Regions from separate parts of the Kitasatospora sp. NPDC002522 genome, predicted to be linked through region 2. Evidence: riboswitches for the same ligand, from Rfam matches in the RefSeq annotation. Region 2 holds a riboswitch; each other region holds the start of a gene.
What was found. A riboswitch is a leader RNA that binds a small molecule or an ion and turns the genes downstream of it on or off. The one in region 2 is predicted to bind cyclic di-AMP.
Positions count from the first base shown of each region.

Region 1: linked by a shared signal. The riboswitch ahead of ACWD4U_RS12970 (transglycosylase family protein) and the one ahead of ACWD4U_RS22770 (transglycosylase family protein) in region 2 are both predicted to bind cyclic di-AMP.
Region 3: linked by a shared signal. The riboswitch ahead of ACWD4U_RS15025 (glycoside hydrolase family 16 protein) and the one ahead of ACWD4U_RS22770 (transglycosylase family protein) in region 2 are both predicted to bind cyclic di-AMP.
Region 4: linked by a shared signal. The riboswitch ahead of ACWD4U_RS16605 (M23 family metallopeptidase) and the one ahead of ACWD4U_RS22770 (transglycosylase family protein) in region 2 are both predicted to bind cyclic di-AMP.

Region 1 is NZ_JBSFXE010000012.1:80,804-84,958, forward strand. Features, by position in the region: gene eno (phosphopyruvate hydratase) at 1-687, opposite strand, end outside; gene ACWD4U_RS12970 (transglycosylase family protein) at 898-1,593, opposite strand; cyclic di-AMP (ydaO/yuaA leader) riboswitch at 1,597-1,783, opposite strand; gene ACWD4U_RS12975 (cytochrome P450 family protein) at 2,031-3,290, opposite strand; gene ACWD4U_RS12980 (SDR family NAD(P)-dependent oxidoreductase) at 3,446-3,874, shown strand; gene ACWD4U_RS12985 (MazG family protein) at 3,892-4,155, opposite strand, start outside.
Region 2 is NZ_JBSFXE010000027.1:93,679-97,833, reverse strand. Features, by position in the region: gene ACWD4U_RS22775 (hypothetical protein) at 1-1,181, opposite strand, end outside; cyclic di-AMP (ydaO/yuaA leader) riboswitch at 1,688-1,858, shown strand; gene ACWD4U_RS22770 (transglycosylase family protein) at 1,864-3,132, shown strand; gene ACWD4U_RS22765 (hypothetical protein) at 3,272-3,472, shown strand; gene ACWD4U_RS22760 (AMP-dependent synthetase/ligase) at 3,597-4,155, shown strand, end outside.
Region 3 is NZ_JBSFXE010000014.1:158,448-162,602, forward strand. Features, by position in the region: gene ACWD4U_RS15020 (GTP cyclohydrolase II) at 1-489, shown strand, start outside; gene ACWD4U_RS15025 (glycoside hydrolase family 16 protein) at 521-1,648, opposite strand; cyclic di-AMP (ydaO/yuaA leader) riboswitch at 1,652-1,827, opposite strand; gene ACWD4U_RS15030 (FAD-dependent oxidoreductase) at 2,021-3,232, shown strand; gene ACWD4U_RS15035 (carboxylate--amine ligase) at 3,268-4,155, opposite strand, start outside.
Region 4 is NZ_JBSFXE010000017.1:18,882-23,036, forward strand. Features, by position in the region: gene ACWD4U_RS16600 (hypothetical protein) at 1-787, shown strand, start outside; gene ACWD4U_RS16605 (M23 family metallopeptidase) at 806-1,588, opposite strand; cyclic di-AMP (ydaO/yuaA leader) riboswitch at 1,599-1,765, opposite strand; gene ACWD4U_RS16610 (YiaA/YiaB family inner membrane protein) at 1,992-2,282, shown strand; gene ACWD4U_RS16615 (alpha/beta fold hydrolase) at 2,426-3,247, shown strand; gene ACWD4U_RS16620 (TetR-like C-terminal domain-containing protein) at 3,247-3,813, shown strand; gene ACWD4U_RS16625 (hypothetical protein) at 3,844-4,047, shown strand.

The DNA.
Region 1 (4,155 bases), on a different contig from region 2:
GGCCTTCTTGATGGCCTCGGTGATGAGGTCGAGGGCCTCGCGGTTGGAGTCCAGGTTCGGGGCGAAGCCGCCCTCGTCGCCCAGGCCGGTGGAGAGCCCGCGCTCCTTCAGCACGCCCTTGAGGGTGTGGTAGACCTCGACGCCCCAGCGGACGGCCTCGGAGAAGGTCTCCGCGCCGATCGGGGCGATCATGAACTCCTGGATGTCGACGTTGGAGTCCGCGTGCGAGCCGCCGTTGAGGATGTTCATCATCGGGACCGGCAGCACGTGGGCGTTCGGGCCGCCCAGGTAGCGGAACAGCGGCAGGTCGCTGGCCTCGGAGGCGGCGTGCGCGACGGCGAGGGAGACGCCGAGGATCGCGTTGGCGCCGAGCGAGGACTTGTCCGGGGTGGCGTCCAGGTCGAGCATCGCCTGGTCGATCAGCCGCTGCTCGGTGGCGTCGTAGCCGACCAGCTCGGGGCCGATCTGCTCGATCACGGCGAGGACGGCCTTCTCGACGCCCTTGCCGAAGTAGCGGTTCTTGTCGCCGTCGCGGAGCTCCAGCGCCTCGAACGCGCCGGTGGAGGCGCCCGACGGGACAGCGGCACGACCGGTGCTGCCGTCGTCGAGACCGACCTCGACCTCGACCGTGGGGTTGCCGCGGGAGTCGAGGATCTCACGGGCTACGACGACATCAATGGACGGCACGAGGCATCTCCTAGCGGAAGCGGATGTGTGGTCGTTACGACCTGAGCCTAGCCCTACACCGCCCCGCGGCCACGTCCGGCCGGGCCTCGTCTCACGGTGTGGCACCGCTACTCACTGGTAGTTCACCTGATTGCCCGCAGGCCCGGGGCCCCGGACGGCGCGAACTGCCCTGCGCACGCCCGGGGCGGACGGACCGTCAGGCGCCGCGCGTCACAGCGCGAGCACCTGGCCGGGGAGGATGAGGTCCGGGTTGTCGCCGATCACCCGGCGGTTGGCCTGGTAGAGCTGCTCCCAGCCGCCGGGGAGGCTGCGGGCCGCGGCGATGCCGGAGAGGGTGTCGCCCTCGATCACGGTGTAGCCGCCGGCGGCGGGCGCGGGGGTCTCCGCGGCCGGCGGCTGGGCGGCGGGCTCGGACTGGGCCGGCTTGGCGGCGGGCTTCGAGGGCTTGGGGGACGGCTTGACGGCCGGCGCGGCCGGGCGCTCCTGCGAGCGGGAGACGGTGTCGTCCGAGGTGTCGGCCACCTCGCCGCCGCGGCTGAGGCCGGCCCGCACCGAGCAGACCGGCCAGGCGCCGGGGCCCTGGGAGGCCAGGACCCGCTCGGCGACCGCGATCTGCTGGGCGCGGCTGGCCTGGTCGGCGCGGCCCGCGTACTGGCCGCCGCCGTAGGCGCGCCAGGTGGAGGAGCTGAACTGCAGGCCGCCGTAGTAACCGTTTCCGGTGTTGATGCTCCAGTTGCCGCCGCTCTCGCACTGGGCCACGCGGTCCCAGACGGAGCTCGGGGCGGCTGCCGCTCCGGCGGCGGCGAGCAGGGGCAGGGCCAGGCCGACCGAGACCACGCCGGCGGCGGCGATGACCTTCTCGGCCTTGGTACTGCGTCGGTGACGGCCGGTACCGGTAACTGCCATGGGATGTCCTCTCCGCACGCCTGCGAGGTGAGCTGTCGGGTTCGGACCGGGAGGCTGGCCCGGCCACCCGGTGGTCACGGACGCGTGTGCGTCCACCTCCGGGCGGCTTCACCCCTAGCCGCTGGGACGGCGGCGGTCATACGTGGTTCCCCCGCTCCTGTCCGGGTCGATGACTCGGTGGCCCGAGGACGCGGCGGACAGGACTCGGCGTACCGCGTTCGGGGCCCGCTGCTGCGAGCAGATCGGAGAGTAGGCAGAGCTGACGGGCAATCACAAGCTCATATCACCGGCATCACGCCGAAATCACGAACCTCTACGGCTCGTACACAGAGCATCCATATATGTCCGGTTTCGTCCGTGTGGGGAGTGCGGCGCGCGCCCCCGTCCGACGCGCCGTCAGCCACTGCGAACGGGGGTTCGGACGGTTCGAAACGGCGTCAGCGGGGTGTGAAGGAGACCGGGAGGTCGCGCAGACCGCGCATGATCAGGCCGCCGCGCCAACGCAGTTCGGACGGGTCCGCGGCCAGCCGCAGGTCCGGCAGCCTGGTCAGTAGGCTGCCGATCGCGCGCTGGCCCTCAAGTCGGGCCAGCGGGGCGCCGATGCAGTAGTGGATACCGTGTCCGAAACCGAGGTGCGGATTGTCCGCCCGGGCCAAGTCGAGGGTGTTCTCGTCCGAGAACCGGGCCGGGTCGCGGTCGGCCGCGGCCAGCACCACCAACACCGGGTCGCCGACCGGGATCTCCACCCCGCCGATCCGCAGCGGAGCGGTGGCGAACCGCCAGGTGGCCAGCTCGACCGGGCCGTCGTATCGCAGCAGCTCCTCGATCCCGGTCTCCAGCAGGCCGGTCTCTCCGCGGTCCAACGAAGCTTGCAGGCGCTGGAGTTGGTCGGGATTGCGGAGCAGTGCGTACACGCCGTTGCCGACTAGATTGATGGTGGTCTCGAATCCCGCAAAAAGCAAGATGAAGGCCATCGCCGCGGCCTCGTTCTCGGTGAGGTGCTCACCGTGGTCACTGGCCCGGATCAGACCGGAGATCAGGTCGTCGCCGAGGTCGGCCCGCTTGCGGTGGATCAACTCGGCCAGGTAGCTCTGGATCCGCTTCACCGCGCGGCCCACTCCCCCGCGCCGGGCGCCGGTCTGGCCCGGCTTCGTGTGTCGCAGCATCATGCCGGCCCAGTCGCACAGGTCGTCCTGGTCCTCCTCGGGCACGCCGAGGAGCTCGCAGATCGCGTAGATCGGCAGCGGGAAGGCGAGTTCGTGGATCAGGTCGGCCTCGCCGCGGGCGGCGAAGGAGTCGATCAGCCGGTCGGTGAGCTGCTGCACGCGCGGTTCGAACTCGGCCACCCGGCGCGGGGTGAACGCCTTGGACACCAGCCGGCGCAGCCGGGTGTGGTCCGGCGGGTCGATGTTCAGCAGATGGGTCATCAGGTCGGCCTGCCGCTCGCCCGGGATGCCCACCCGGCCGGTGCGGTGCGCCTGCCCGCTGTGGTGCGCCGGGTTCTTCGACAGCCGGGCGTCCGCCAGCGCCTGCCGGGCGTCCGCGTACCGGGTGACCAGCCACGCCTCCACCCCGCTCGGCAGCGTGGTGCGGTGCACCGGCGCGTGCTGGCGCAGCCAGGCGTACGCCGGGTACGGGTCGGCCGCGAACTCCCAGGTGAAGAGTTCCGGCTGCGTGGGGTGGGGCGTGTGGGACATGTCTTGACCGTATCCAAAGGCTCCGCCGCGTGAGTCTGGTCACCTGGCGGGTAATCCCTGTTGCAGAGGGGATGGGCGTGCCTACCATCCTCCGACAGTCATAGCGCGGGCGGTCGTGCGGGCCGCCCGAGTCCGCCCTGAAGGGGGAGCAGACGATGCGGGTAGCCGGGGCAGTGGTGGTCATCGCGGTGCTCGACGGAGGCTCGGGGGCCGACCTGGCCCGCCGGTTCGCCGCCGCCGGGGCCGCCGGTCTGCTCATCGCCGACCTGCACCCCGGGGTCGCCGAGGACCTCGCCGCCGAACTCGACCGCCCCGGCTGCCCCGTGGTCGGCGTGTCCGGCGACGTCCACCGCCCCAGCGACATCGCCGCCCTGGTCGACACCGCCGCCAAGCACCTCGGCCCGATCGACCTGTTCGCGGTGGCCGGCCCGGACGGCGAGCGGATCGTCCAGCTCGCCGAACTGCCCGGCCACCTCGACCTGCTGGCCGAGGTGCTGGCCCTGGTCGGCGAGGCGATCGGCGAGGTCGTCCCCGCGCAGCGGCAGCCCGCCGACGCCGACCACCCGGCCCGCCTGGCGAGCTGACCCGCCGTCAGCCCGGCTCAGCCCTCCAGCCCCTCCGCGGCGCGCACCTCCCGGCGGTAGCCGCGGGCCGCCGCGCGCAGTGCCGCGTCCACGTCCACGCCGCGGTCGTAGGCCTGCTGGGCCACCGCCAGCAGCAGCTCCCCCGCCGACTCCTCGGTGAGCTCGGCGGGCAGCCGGTACGGCCGGTCGGGCACCGCGGTGAAGTTCGCCCGCCGCACCCGGGAGACCAGCTTCGCCGCGTAGGCGAGCGCCGGCAGTCCGCCCGGCACCCCGTCGAGCAC
Region 2 (4,155 bases):
AAGGTGATGCCGTGGCTGGCGTGCGGCACGAACGCGTGGCTGCCGGTGTCGCGGACCACCACGCCCTCCACCACGGTGCCGCGCGAGGCGTTCAGCAGCATGTGGAAGTGCAGCCCGTACCGGCCCAGCACCGGCTCGGTGACGGGCTGTCCGTTCCAACTGTCCTTGCCGGCCGAGCGCGGGCCCATCCAGCGGATCGCCGCGTGCCGGACGTCCGCCGGGCGGCTCGACGTGACGTGGACGTGCGCCCGGCCCTGCTCGGTGCCCTCGATCCGGACGTTGCGGGTCAGGTTGAGCACCTCCGCGCCGAGCGTGAGCCCGCCACCGAGCGCGACCCGCGGGTGGGCGTGCTGCAGCGGCGCGTCCAGGGTGACGGCGGCGCCGTCGATCGCCTTGACGGTGCACAGGTCGTAGGCGGTGGAGAAGTCGGCGGTGTCGGGCGGGGCGGTCGGGGTGACGGCGAGTTCGTCGCCGACCTGCCAGCCCTCCGGCGCGGCGGCCAGCCGGAGGGTGGCGTCGCCCGGCTTGAGGTCGGCGGCGGCCCGGACCCAGGCGGTGCGCGGCGCACCGTCCAGCCGCAGGTACCCCTGCCCGGTGACCCACAGGCCGGTGTCGGTGTCGACCACGGTCATCCCGCCGCCCTGGAAGCGGTGTTCGTCCACGGACGGGAAGCGCAGGGTGTGCACGGCCGCGCCGCTCGGGGCGAGCGCGAGCGAGCCGCGGACCTCCACGTTGCCGGCGCTGGCCAGGGTCACCGAGCGGTCCTTGGCGAAGACCAGCGAACCGCCGGTGTCCACCAGCAGCGAGCCGACCTGCACGTCGGTGTCGAGCAGCACCCGGTCGGTGATCCGCACCGCGCTCTTCGGGCCCGGCAGCTGCCCGCCCCAGCCCTTGGCGTCCGACCACTTGCGGCCGCCCTCGTCCACCGGCGGCGCCGGCGGCAGCGGCGCCGGGCTGGACGGCGGCGGCGCGGCCGGGCTGCTGTTGCTCATGGCACCGTGCTGATGGTCGCTCATGCTCGGCAGCGCGACGGGCGTCTGGACCACACCTCCGGCCAGCGACCCGCGCAGCGCCACTCCCCCGCCGACCGCGGCCACCGTCCCCGCCGCCAGCCACCCCAGTAACCGCCGCCGCCCCACCACCGGCCGCCGATGCCGCCCGCCGTCCTGCTGCCGCTCCACCGCCGCCGCCCTTCCGGGGCCCGCTACCCCGACTCAACTCGAGGGCAGCATAGGCAGAGGAGGTGTCGAAGCCACGCATCTCGGCATCCGAGTAAGCATCCTGACGTAGCGTCAGGCACGTGCGTTCGAGAACGCATCGGGAGCGAGCCGGAATTCCGGAAAGGCCTTGCGATCAGAGGGAGATTATCCACCAAACATCGGCAAAACCATCCAAAACGTCCGCCGATCCACTCGCACCGAACACTCACCAAAGCCACCATAAGGCATGGATCAGAACGTAAGGTGACAAACGGGACACAAGATCGGCCGACCCCTGACGCGAAAACAGATTCCGGACCACCCATCGGAGTTCGCCGGAAATTCCTTGATCGCCATTCCGAAAGAAAGTGACCCCCCTCACAGCCATTTGCGAATTGCTCTTGACTCCGCTTAATCTCCTGCCCACGTTCGTGGTCACACGGACCCAGTTCGCCCGGAACGCCGAGTCCTGCCGCCGGGTGCGCTGGCATTGCGATACGCACCACGGCAGGGGCGGGGGAACCAGGTAAGTCGCCCGGGAGTGGTCGAAGGCCGCTCCGGGGCTTGGGGTGAAGCCGTGCACGCCGTCAGGTGTGCGCGGCCGGGCAACTCCAGCCCGAATCCGACAGCTCACCTCGCAGGCGTGGGAGAGGAACGCTTCTTCATGCTGCCCATCAGCGCCAAGCGCGCCCGCCGCCTGATCGCGACCACCGGCGTCGTCGGCATCGGCCTCACCGTTCCCTGCCTGGCCTCCGGCTCCGCCTCGGCCGCCTCGGTGTCGACCTGGGACAAGGTCGCGCAGTGCGAGTCCAGCGGCGACTGGTCGATCAACACCGGTAACGGCTTCTACGGCGGCCTCCAGTTCACCAACAGCACCTGGGCCGCCTTCGGCGGCACGGCGTACGCCTCGCGCGCCGACCTGGCCACCAAGGACCAGCAGATCGCCACCGCCGAGAAGGTGCTGGCCGTGCAGGGCCCCGGCGCCTGGCCGGTCTGCTCGATCCAGGCGGGTCTGACCAAGGGCGGCTCCGCCCCGCAGGTCGACACCTCGGCCGGCCAGAGCGCGGCCAAGACCCAGCAGCCCAAGGCCCAGCAGCAGGCCCCGGCCGCCGCCCCGCAGGCGAAGGCCGAGACCAAGCCGGCCCAGCAGCCGCAGCAGCCGGCCGCCCAGCCGCAGCAGAGCACCCAGGCCGCCGAGACCTACACCGTGGTCGCGGGCGACTGGCTGTCCACCATCGCGCAGAGCCACCACGTGGACGGCGGCTGGCAGAAGCTGTACGACCTGAACCGCTCCCTCCTGACCGAGGGTCCGGACATGATCTACCCGGGTCAGCAGCTCTCGCTGGGCAACGTCGCGACCGCCTCCGCCCCGGCCGAGCAGTCCACCAAGTCGTCGTGGAACGGCTCGCACGACTCCTGGAACAACGGCTCCTCGCACCAGGGCACCGGCAAGAACACCACCCAGAGCACCGGCTCCACCGCCGCCGCCAAGAGCAGCACCGCCAAGGCGAGCACCTCGACCATCGCGGCGAGCACCACCAAGTCCGCCACCACCACCGCCTCCGCGGTGACCGGTTCCAAGGCCGCCGCGGTGAACTTCGCGCTGTCCAAGGTCGGCCAGGCGTACGTCTACGGCGGTACCGGCAACGGCGGTTGGGACTGCTCGGGCCTGACCCAGGCGGCCTTCCGCCAGGCCGGCATCAGCCTGCCGCGGGTGGCCGCCGACCAGGCGGACTACTCGACCCGGGTGTCGCTGGACAACCTGCAGCCGGGCGACCTGCTGTTCTGGTCCAGCAACGGCGCCAACTCGGGCGTGTACCACGTGGCGATGTACGTCGGCGGCGGCAAGTACGTCGAGGCGGCCAACCCGAGCGCCGGTGTGCGCACGGAGACCATCGCCAACTGGGCGCCGGACTTCGCCGGCCGGGTCTGACCCGTCCGCCCACCCAGTGCCTGACGCGGGCCCGGCCCGCGCCTGATGCACCGCTGCCCTCGGGGACCCTGGTCGGCTCCGGGGGCAGCGGCCTATGCTCGGCCGGACGGACCTGTCCCGAGCGTTCAGGAGCGACCCGATGGCCAAGGTGACGATCTCGCTCGACGCGGACCTCGCGCTCGAGGTGATGATGCGGGTCGGCACGACCAGTCCGCAGGACGCGGTGGAGCTGGTGGTGCGCGACTACCTCTCGACCGGCAGGCGCACCGAGGCGATCACCGGCAACGACCGGGAGAACGAGCGGTTCACCGGTCCCGCGCCGCAGGCCGACCAGGGCTGACGCTCCGTCAGGGAACACGCACCTTTTACACAATCTCCGGCACCGTCAAGGAACTTACCGTCTAGTAAGTTTACTGCCGAGTACCTACCCTTGGCGGACCCCCACCACCCAAGGGAGTCCGCTCATGGCACATCCCCTCGCCCGTGCCGGGCGCACTGAACACCTGATCGACCGCGTGCCGGTCCGGACCGTCCGCTCCGGCGGGCGGGTGGTCGAGGCGCACAGCCCCCACCTGGTCGCGCCGCCGGAGACCGGCAGCCTCGCCGACCTGCCCTTCCGCAACGCGCAGGAGGACCCGGCGGCCCGGGTCGCCAGCAGGCGCCGGGCCGACGGCGGTTGGGAGCACCTGACGGCCCGTCAGTTCGCCGACCAGGTGGCGACCACCGCGCGCGGACTGGTCGCGGCCGGGGTGCGGCCCGGCGACCGGGTCGCACTGATGTCGCGCACCCGGTACGAGTGGATGCTGCTGGACTTCGCGGCCTGGTCGGCCGGCGCCTCGGTGGTGCCGGTGTACCCGACCTCCTCGGTCGAGCAGGCGGAGTGGATCGTCCGGGACTCCGGCGCGGTGCTGGCGGTCGCGGAGGACGCCGAGACCGCGGAGGTGCTGACCGTCGCGATCGCCCGCACCGGCGGGACGGTCCCGCTGTGGCGGCTCGACGAGGACGCCGTCGGCGCCCTCGCCG
Region 3 (4,155 bases), on a different contig from region 2:
ACCGAGCCCGGCGCCCCCGCCCCGCTGGTGCGCCTGCACTCCGAGTGCCTCACCGGCGACGTCTTCGGCTCGGCCCGCTGCGACTGCGGCCCGCAGCTGCGCGAGTCCGTCGAGAAGATCGCCGAGGCCGGCGGGTACCTGCTCTACCTGCGCCAGGAGGGCCGCGGCATCGGCCTCTACAACAAGCTCGACGCCTACGCCCTGCAGGACACCGGTCTCGACACCTACCAGGCCAACGCCGCGCTCGGCCTGCCCGAGGACGGCCGCGACTACACCGCCGCCGCCCAGATGCTGACCACCCTCGGCGTCCCCGCCGTCCGCCTGCTCAGCAACAACCCCGACAAGGCCGCCCAGCTCACCGCCCTCGGCATCACCGTCGCCGACCGCGTCCCCACCGGCGTCCACGCCTCCCCCAGCAACCTGCGCTACCTGCGCGCCAAGGTCGAGCACACCGGCCACTCGATCCCGCTCGCCCGTCTGGTCGGCTGACACAGGCCGCCGACCAGACGGGGCGCGGGGACTAGCCCGCCTTCCAGAAGCGCACCGAGTCGATGGCGATGTCGGCCGAGGAGCCGACCGCCGCGGTGGTGCCGCCGAGCGAGGTCTCGGACTGCAGCACCCAGTGCATCGGGGTGTTCGGCACCCGCGAGGTGGAGTGGCCGATCAGCTTGCCGTCCAGGTAGAACTTCAGGTCGTTCGCCTGCCACTCGATCCGGCTGGTGTGCCAGGCGCCCGCCACCGGGACGTTGGCGTTGAAGGCGTCCTGGTCGCTGCCGGCCGTCGCGCCCTGGCGGTGCATGAACGCGCCGACGTTGCCGCACAGGTCGCCCTCGGGGAAGTCGACCTCCCCGTCACGCGGCCAGGTGTAGGAGTCCGGCCAGAGCAGCCACGCCACCTTGTAGCCGGTCGCGCAGGTGGCCTTCCAGGTGACCTCGTAGGTGCCGTAGGTGGTGTTCTGCGGCAGCTTCGGCGTGGGCGCGGCGACCCAGGTGCCGCCGCTGTCCCGGTTCAGGTGGATGTTCATCTGCCCGTTCGCGATGGACAGCGTCTTGGCCGGGTTGTAGGTGCCGTTCTTCGAGGTGTCCTGCCAGCCGGACGGGTAGGCCCACCACTTGGCGTCCACCGCGGACGGCAGCCCGGTGCAGTGGCTGGTCTGCAGCGGCCCGTTGGCGCTGCAGCCGGTCCAGCTGCCCAGCGGCACCGATGCGGAGCTGAAGTCGTCCTCCCAGGTCGGCGTGCCCGCGCCGGCGCCGCCGGTCGGCGCGGGAGGCGTCGTCGCGGTCGGGCTCGGCGTCGCGGTCGCGGCCGGGGTGGTGGCCGCGGGCGCCGGCGCCGAGGCGCTGGCGGTCGGGCTGGCGAACGGCGACTGGGCCGGCAGCGGACTGGTCGCGGCCGCCGTCGGGGTCGGCGTCGGTGTCTGAGCCGGGGTCGGTGTCTGAGCCGGAGCCGATGTCGTGGCGGACGCCGTGGCGGCCGGGGTGGTCGCGGTCGGGGTGGTCGTGGGCGCCGCGGTGGGGGCCCAGGTGCGGTACTTGCCGGCGCGGTAGTGGCCGGCGGCGTCTGCCGTGCCCGGGCTGGCCAGCGCGAGCGCGGCGACGGCCAGGCCGGTCGCGGCGGCGACCCTGGCAGGTGTGGCGGAGAGGCGCATGGTTGTCATCCTCGGCGACGCCTACGAGGTGAGCTGTCGGGTTCGGGCCGCACGAGTGGCCCGGCCGTCTGTGGAACGGCTTCACCCCGAGCCGCGACCGTCCGCGGGAATGCGGGGGCCGGGCGTACTGACCTGGTTCCCCCGCTCCCGTCCGTTCCGTAGCTCGGTGTGCCGCAGCCGGGTGGACGGGATTCGGCGTCCCGGCCGCGGTGCCCGCTCGGTGGCGGGCGCCCGTGCAGGCTAGCCGCAGGACGCGTACAAGACAATTGCCGGTCCGGTCGACGTGCCCGACGCGGGGCCGGACCGCATCCTGGATGCACCCCGACGGAGGAGGTGCCCGATGACGGCGCGGCAGCGGAGAGGGCGGCGGCCGTGAGTGCCGCGGTGGCGGTGACGGTGGTCGGCGCCGGACCGTACGGGCTTGCGGTGGCGGCGCATCTGCGGGGGCGGGGAGTGCCGACGCGGGTGTTCGGCGAGCCGATGGGCAGCTGGCGGGCGCGGATGCCGATCGGGATGTTCCTGAAGTCGACCCCGGCGGCGTCGAGCATCTCGTCGCCGCGCCCCGGGTTCGGCTTCAACGACTTCCGGCGGGCGCACGGCGAGCGGCCGGTCGGCGCCCGGTACCCCATTCCGGTGGCGGAGTTCATCCGCTACGGCGAGTGGTTCCAGCGCCAGTGCGTGCCGGACGCCCAGAACAGCGAGGTGGTCTCGGTCACCCCGGAGGCCGGCCGGTTCCTGGTGCGGCTGGCGGACGGTGAGTCCTTCGAGTCCCGCGCGGTGGTGCTGGCCACCGGGTTCCCGCCGTACGCCTGGATCCCGCCGGTGCTGCGCCCGCTGCTGGAGGCGGGCGCAGCCTCGCACTCCAGCGCGCTGACCGACCCGGCGGCGTTCGCCGGGCGGCGGGTCGCGGTGGTGGGGGCGGGGCAGTCCGCGCTGGAGGGGGCGGCGCTGCTGAGCGAGGCGGGGGCCAGCCCGGTGGTGGTGGCGCGCCGGGAGCGGCTGCTGTTCGGCGCGCCGCCGCCGGTCGACGGCGGCGCGGACCGTCCGCTGGCGACGCGGCTGCGCAGCCCGGTCTCGCCACTGGGCCCTGGCTGGCCGCTGATGGCGTTCAGCCGGGCACCGGCCGCCTTCCGCCACCTGCCCGACGGGACCCGGGAGCACTACGTCCGGACGGTCCTCGGCCCGGCGGGCGCCTGGTGGCTGCGCGAGCGGGTCGACGGGGTGCTGCCGGTGGTGACCGGCCGCGAACTGGCGGGCGCCGACCTGAACGGCGCGGTGCGGCTGTCGCTGACCGGGCCGGGCGGGCCGGTCGAGGCCGACCACGTCCTGGTGGCGACCGGTTTCCGGGTGGACGTCTCGCGGCTGGCGATCCTGGACCCGTCCCTGCGCGCGGCGGTGCGCACCCACGCGGGCGCGCCGCGGCTCTCGGCCGGCTTCGAATCCTCGGTGCCGGGGCTGTACTTCACGGGCCTGGCCGCCGCGGACGCCTTCGGCCCGGTGATGCGCTTCGTCTGCGGCACCGGCTTCGCGGCCGGCCGCCTGTCCCGCGCGCTTGCCGCACGGCGGTCCCGACCCGCCGCCTGACGCGCTCGCCCCGGCTACGCGCTCGCTCCGTCGGCTCAGCCGTGCGACCTGCCGGCGACGGCCCGGACCCGGTGGGCCACGCCGTGGATCAAGGAGGCGGCGCTGCGGGTGATCTCCACGGCGACCGGGACGGGGTCGTCGCGGCAGGCCCAGGCGCGGACGGTGCCGCGGCGCGGGAGGACGTCGCGCGGCGGGCGGCGGTCCTGCCAGGCGTTGGCGGCGGCGGAGAGCAGGTCGAGGCGGCCGACCTTGAAGCTGCGCACCAGTTGCGCGCCGGGCGGGACGTCGCGTCCGGTGAGCCACAGGTGCAGGGCGCGGACCACGTCGACGCCGCCGGTGGTCTCGAACAGCCGGAACTGGGCGCCCTGGCGGGGGTTGAAGTCGACCAGCTTGTAGCGGCCGTCGCGGCGGTCGTAGCGCCAGTCCAGGTCGGCGATCCCGCTGTAGCCGATGGAGCGGCACAACCGGGCGGCGAGTTCGGCGAGTTCGGGGTTGGGCAGCGAGCGGGCCAGGGTGGTGAAGCCGCCGCCGGGAGGCCAGTCGCGCTGCTTGAGGCCGGTGAAGACCGCCAGCGGTTCGCCGTCGCGCCCGCAGGTCAGGTGGGTGAACCAGTCCTCGGAGTGCTCGCGCGGCACGTACTCCTGGGCGAGGACGGAGAGTTGCCCGTCGGCGCGGGCCAGGGCGCGCAGTTCGGCCTCGTCGCGGACCAGGGTGGTGTGCGTGACCACGGGGTGGGCGAGCCGGCTGAACGGGGCGAGGTTCTTCAGCACCAGCGGATAGCCCACCTGCCTTGCCGCGTCGAGGAGTTCCGCGCCGGTTCCGGGTGTCGCGGTGCGCGGCGCGGGGACGTCGTGGGCCTGGCAGATCCGGTACAGGCCGCCCTTGTCGGCGAGTTGGCGTGGCAGCGTGGCGGGGACGGGCGG
Region 4 (4,155 bases), on a different contig from region 2:
CGGTGGGGCCCGGCTGCACGACGGGTTCCCGGAGCTGTCCTCACCGATGGTGGAGCAGCTGCTGTACGAGCGCCTGCACCTGTACGTCCAGCCGGACGGCGACCCGTTGGCGTACGGCGCGGCGGTGCGGCTGCTGATCGACCGTCAGCGTACGGCGCGGCGGCTGAACGCCAAGCGGTGGGAGCGGCTGCACGAGGAGGCCGACTGGCAGGGCGAGCTGCTGGCGGGGCTGCTGCGGCGCTCGGACCTGGTGACCTGGCCGCGGCTGTACGCGTTGCTGCTGCGGGCGGACGGGGTGCCGGAGTGGGACCTGGACGCGGTGCGGGTGTGGCTGGACGGCTTCCGGGAGTTCACGCAGGAGGAGCGGCAGGCGGCGTTCGAGCAGGTGCCGGGCCTGGAGCCGGGCGACGCGTGGAGCCCGGAGCGGATCCGGGTGGTGGGGATGGCCACCGACGGGGCGCGGCGGCTGCTGGAGCAGGGCCTGATGCACCGCTCGTACCGCAACCTGGCCGAGCTGACCGCCCGCGGGCTCCCGATGCCGGCCGAACTCGCCGGTGACTTCGAGGGGTTCGAGGCGGCGGTGGCCGAGGCCGCGATCGACCTGTGCGGCGAGTGGACCGTCCCGGGCCTGGCCCGCCTGCTGCTGGAGGAGTACCCGGACCTGGCGCCGGAGGACTACGTGCCGGGTCCGGCCCAGCGGGAGGCGTTCGCGGACCTGGCGCCGGAGGAGTACCTCCCGGGCCAGGCCGAGCGGGACGGGCTCCCGGGCCTGGACCCGGAGGGATAGCCGGTCAGGCGGCGGTGCCTACGGCTGGAGGCCGTGGGCGGTGAGCCACGGGAGCGGGTCGATCGGGGCGCCCGCGGCGGGGCGGACCTCCAGGTGGAGGTGGGGTCCGGTGACGTTGCCGGTGGCACCGACCGCGCCGAGGACGGTGCCGGCGGTGACCTGGCCGGACGGGGTGGCGATCTGCGACAGGTGGCAGTACCAGATCTCGGTGCCGTCGGGCAGGGTCTGGATGACGCGGTAGCCGTAGGCGCCGGACCAGCCGGCCGAGGTGACGGTGCCGGCGGCGACGGCGGCGACGGGGGTGCCGGTGCGGGCGGTGAAGTCGAGGCCGGTGTGCAGCAGCGCCCAGTGGTCGCCGGACTGCGCGAAGTGTGCGGTGAGCTGGTAGTCGGCGAGCGGGAGGGCGTAGGCGTCGCGGTGCGTCCCGGCCTGCTGGGCGGCCCGCTTGGCCTCGGCCTCCTGGGCGGCGGCGACCCGGGCGCTCTCGTCGGCCGCGGTGCGCTGGCCGTCGGCCTGCTGCTGGATGCGGGCGGCGAGGGCGAGCCCGGGGTCGGCGGCCAGCAGGCCGTCCGACGCCTCGTCAGCGGCGGTCACGGCGGGTGCGGCGGGTGCCGGGGCGGCGGCCTGCGCGGGGGCGGCGGCGAGTCCGGTGGCGCCGAGCGCGGCGGTCATCGCGGCGGCGCCGAACAGCGGGGCTGCTCCGGCGCGGGACTGGCGGGGCAGGCGGTGCCGGACGGCGTCCTGCTCGGCCGGGTGGTCGAGCAGCCGGGTGCCGGTGCTCTCGGTGTAGGTCGACGCCACGGGGGCGTGCTCCTTCCTTCCCTGTCGCCGACCGGGTTAGCTGACGGGTTCGGAGGTGGAAGGTCTCCTACGGTCGGGCCCGAGGGCCGTTCCGATTCACCCCGGTGGAAGGTGGTTCCCCGGCTCCTGGGCGGCCCGGTGAAGGGCGTGCCCGGTTGGATTAGGCGTGGCGCACGGTGCCGCTTGGTTACGGCGTTGCCGACCGCGCTGCGTTATCAAACGTTAATCCTATGGACCCCATGATTCCAAGCTCCTACCGAGGGGCTGTGAAACTTTCCTGACGACCTATGGGTGATTTGTGACGGTTTACCAGAAGCCCCCACCGCCGGCATGACGGACCGTGACGGCGGAGTTGAGTATCCGTGCTCACGACCCGGGCCGACCGCGCCCCGACCCTGGTGCCATGACCGCACCGATGCCCCACCGGACCACCGCGGCGTTCTACCTCCAGGCCGCCGCCTCCTTCGTCCTCGCCACCGTCGCGCTCGTCGTCGGGATCGCCTACCTGCCGGTGAACGCCTGGATGCGCGCGTTCCTCGCCGTCGGACTGCTCTTCGAGATCACCTCCGCGTTCACGTTGGCCAAGGTGATCCGCGACCGCCAGGACGAGGGGGCGCTCACCAGCCGGGTCGACCAGGCCCGCCTGGAGAAGCTGATCGCCGAACACGACCCCTTCAAGGTGGACGGCATCTGACCGCACCCGCCGACCGCCGTTCCGGCGGGCCTCCAGGCCTCCGCCACCTCCAGGACTTGACGGCTAAGGCTATTAGCCTTAGCTTTATGGCTATCGGCAGTCAGCCGAACCCCGGAGAGCCCGGACCAGCCAGGAGGCCCGCCATGAACAGCACCCTCGGCACCACCCAGTACCTCGACGTCACCGGCGGCACCCTCGCCTACGACGACACCCCGGGCGACGGCGTCCCGGTGGTCCTGCTCCCCGGCATGCTCGACTCCCGCCGGGTCTACCGGTTCCTCGCCCCGCTGCTGAGCGCGGCCGGCCACCGGGTGGTCACCATGGACCTCCGCGGCATGGGCGAGACCTCCACCGGCTTCGCCGACTACAGCCCGGCCGCGATCGCCGACGACCTGGTCGCCCTGCTCGCCCACCTGGACCTGCGCGGCGCCGTGCTGGTCGGCAGCTCGTACACCGGTGCCACCGTGGTGCGCGCCGCCACGCTCGCCCCGGAGCGCACCGGCGGCGTGGTGCTGATCGACGCCTTCGTCGAGAACCTGCCGCTGAACGCCTTCCAGAAGGCTCTGTTCGGGGTCGCCGGGCCGGTCATCGGCGCCTTCCCCGGCATCTGGAGCCCGATGCAGAAGTTCTACTACCCGAAGGGCGCCCGCCCGGCGGACTTCGACGACTACCGGGCCTCGCTCGGCGCGATGCTGCGCGAGCCGGCCCGCAAGGCCGCGGTGGCCGGGTACCTGCACGGCAACTCCGCGCCGATCGGCTGGTGCGCGGAGGTCACCGCCCCCGGGCTGGTGCTGATGGGCGCCAAGGACCCCGACTTCCCGAAGCCGGAGGTGCTGGCCGACCGGCAGGCCGCGGCGCTGAAGGGCCGCAAGGTGATGATCGAGGACGCCGGCCACTACCCGATGGCCTCGCACCCGCAGCTCGTCGCCGACGCCCTGCTCGCCTTCCTCGGGAAGATCGCCTGATGCCCCGCGCCGGACTCTCCACCGCCGCCGTGGTGGACCACGCCCTCGACCTGATCGATGCTCAGGGCGCCGAGGCGCTCACCCTGGCCGCGGTCGCCGCCAAGGCCGGGGTGGCCACCCCCTCGCTGTACAAGCACGTCTCGGGCGGTCTCGCCGAACTGCGCCGGCTGGTCGCGGTGCGGACCACCGACGACCTGACCGAGCGGCTGGCGGCGGCCGTGCTCGGCCGCTCCCGGGAGGCGGCGGTGGCCGCGCTGCTCACCGCGTACGCCGGGTACGCCGACGAGTTCCCGCGGCGGTACGCGGCGCTGCCCCAGGCGCCGGACCCGGACCCGGAGTTGAGCGCGGCGGGCGGACGGCTGGTGGAGGTGCTGTTCGCGGTGCTGCGCGGGTACGGGCTGGCGGGGTCGGAGGCGGTGCACGCCGCCCGGACGCTGCGGGCGACCGCCCACGGGTACGCCTCGTTGGCCACGGCGGGGGCGTTCCAGCTCGCCGAGGGCCGGGACGTGACGCTGGAGCGCCTGACGGAGGTGCTGGTGGCGGGCCTGGCGCACTGGCCGTCGTGACCTCCCGGCGACTCGCGCGTTCTACCCGGTATGAAGAAGCGCAGCATGCTCGCCTTTGCCTCGCTGGCCGTCGGCGTGGTCGCCTCCCTTGCCGCCCCCAGCGCGCACGCCGCCCCGCACCCGGTCGGCACCGGTCCGCTGACCGACGCGGTCACGGCGCCCGACCTGCCGCTCTCGCCGGACTACCCGGAGTCGGTGGCGCAGGGGCTGACAGGGCAGGCGCCGTCGCTCTGAGCACCTCCGGGACGAGCGGCGCAATCGCCGCATTCCCGCGCGAATCCCCGAACTCGGTGCCGGTTCGAGACCTTCTCGTCATCCTCCGCGCGTAACACTGTCTGTCGG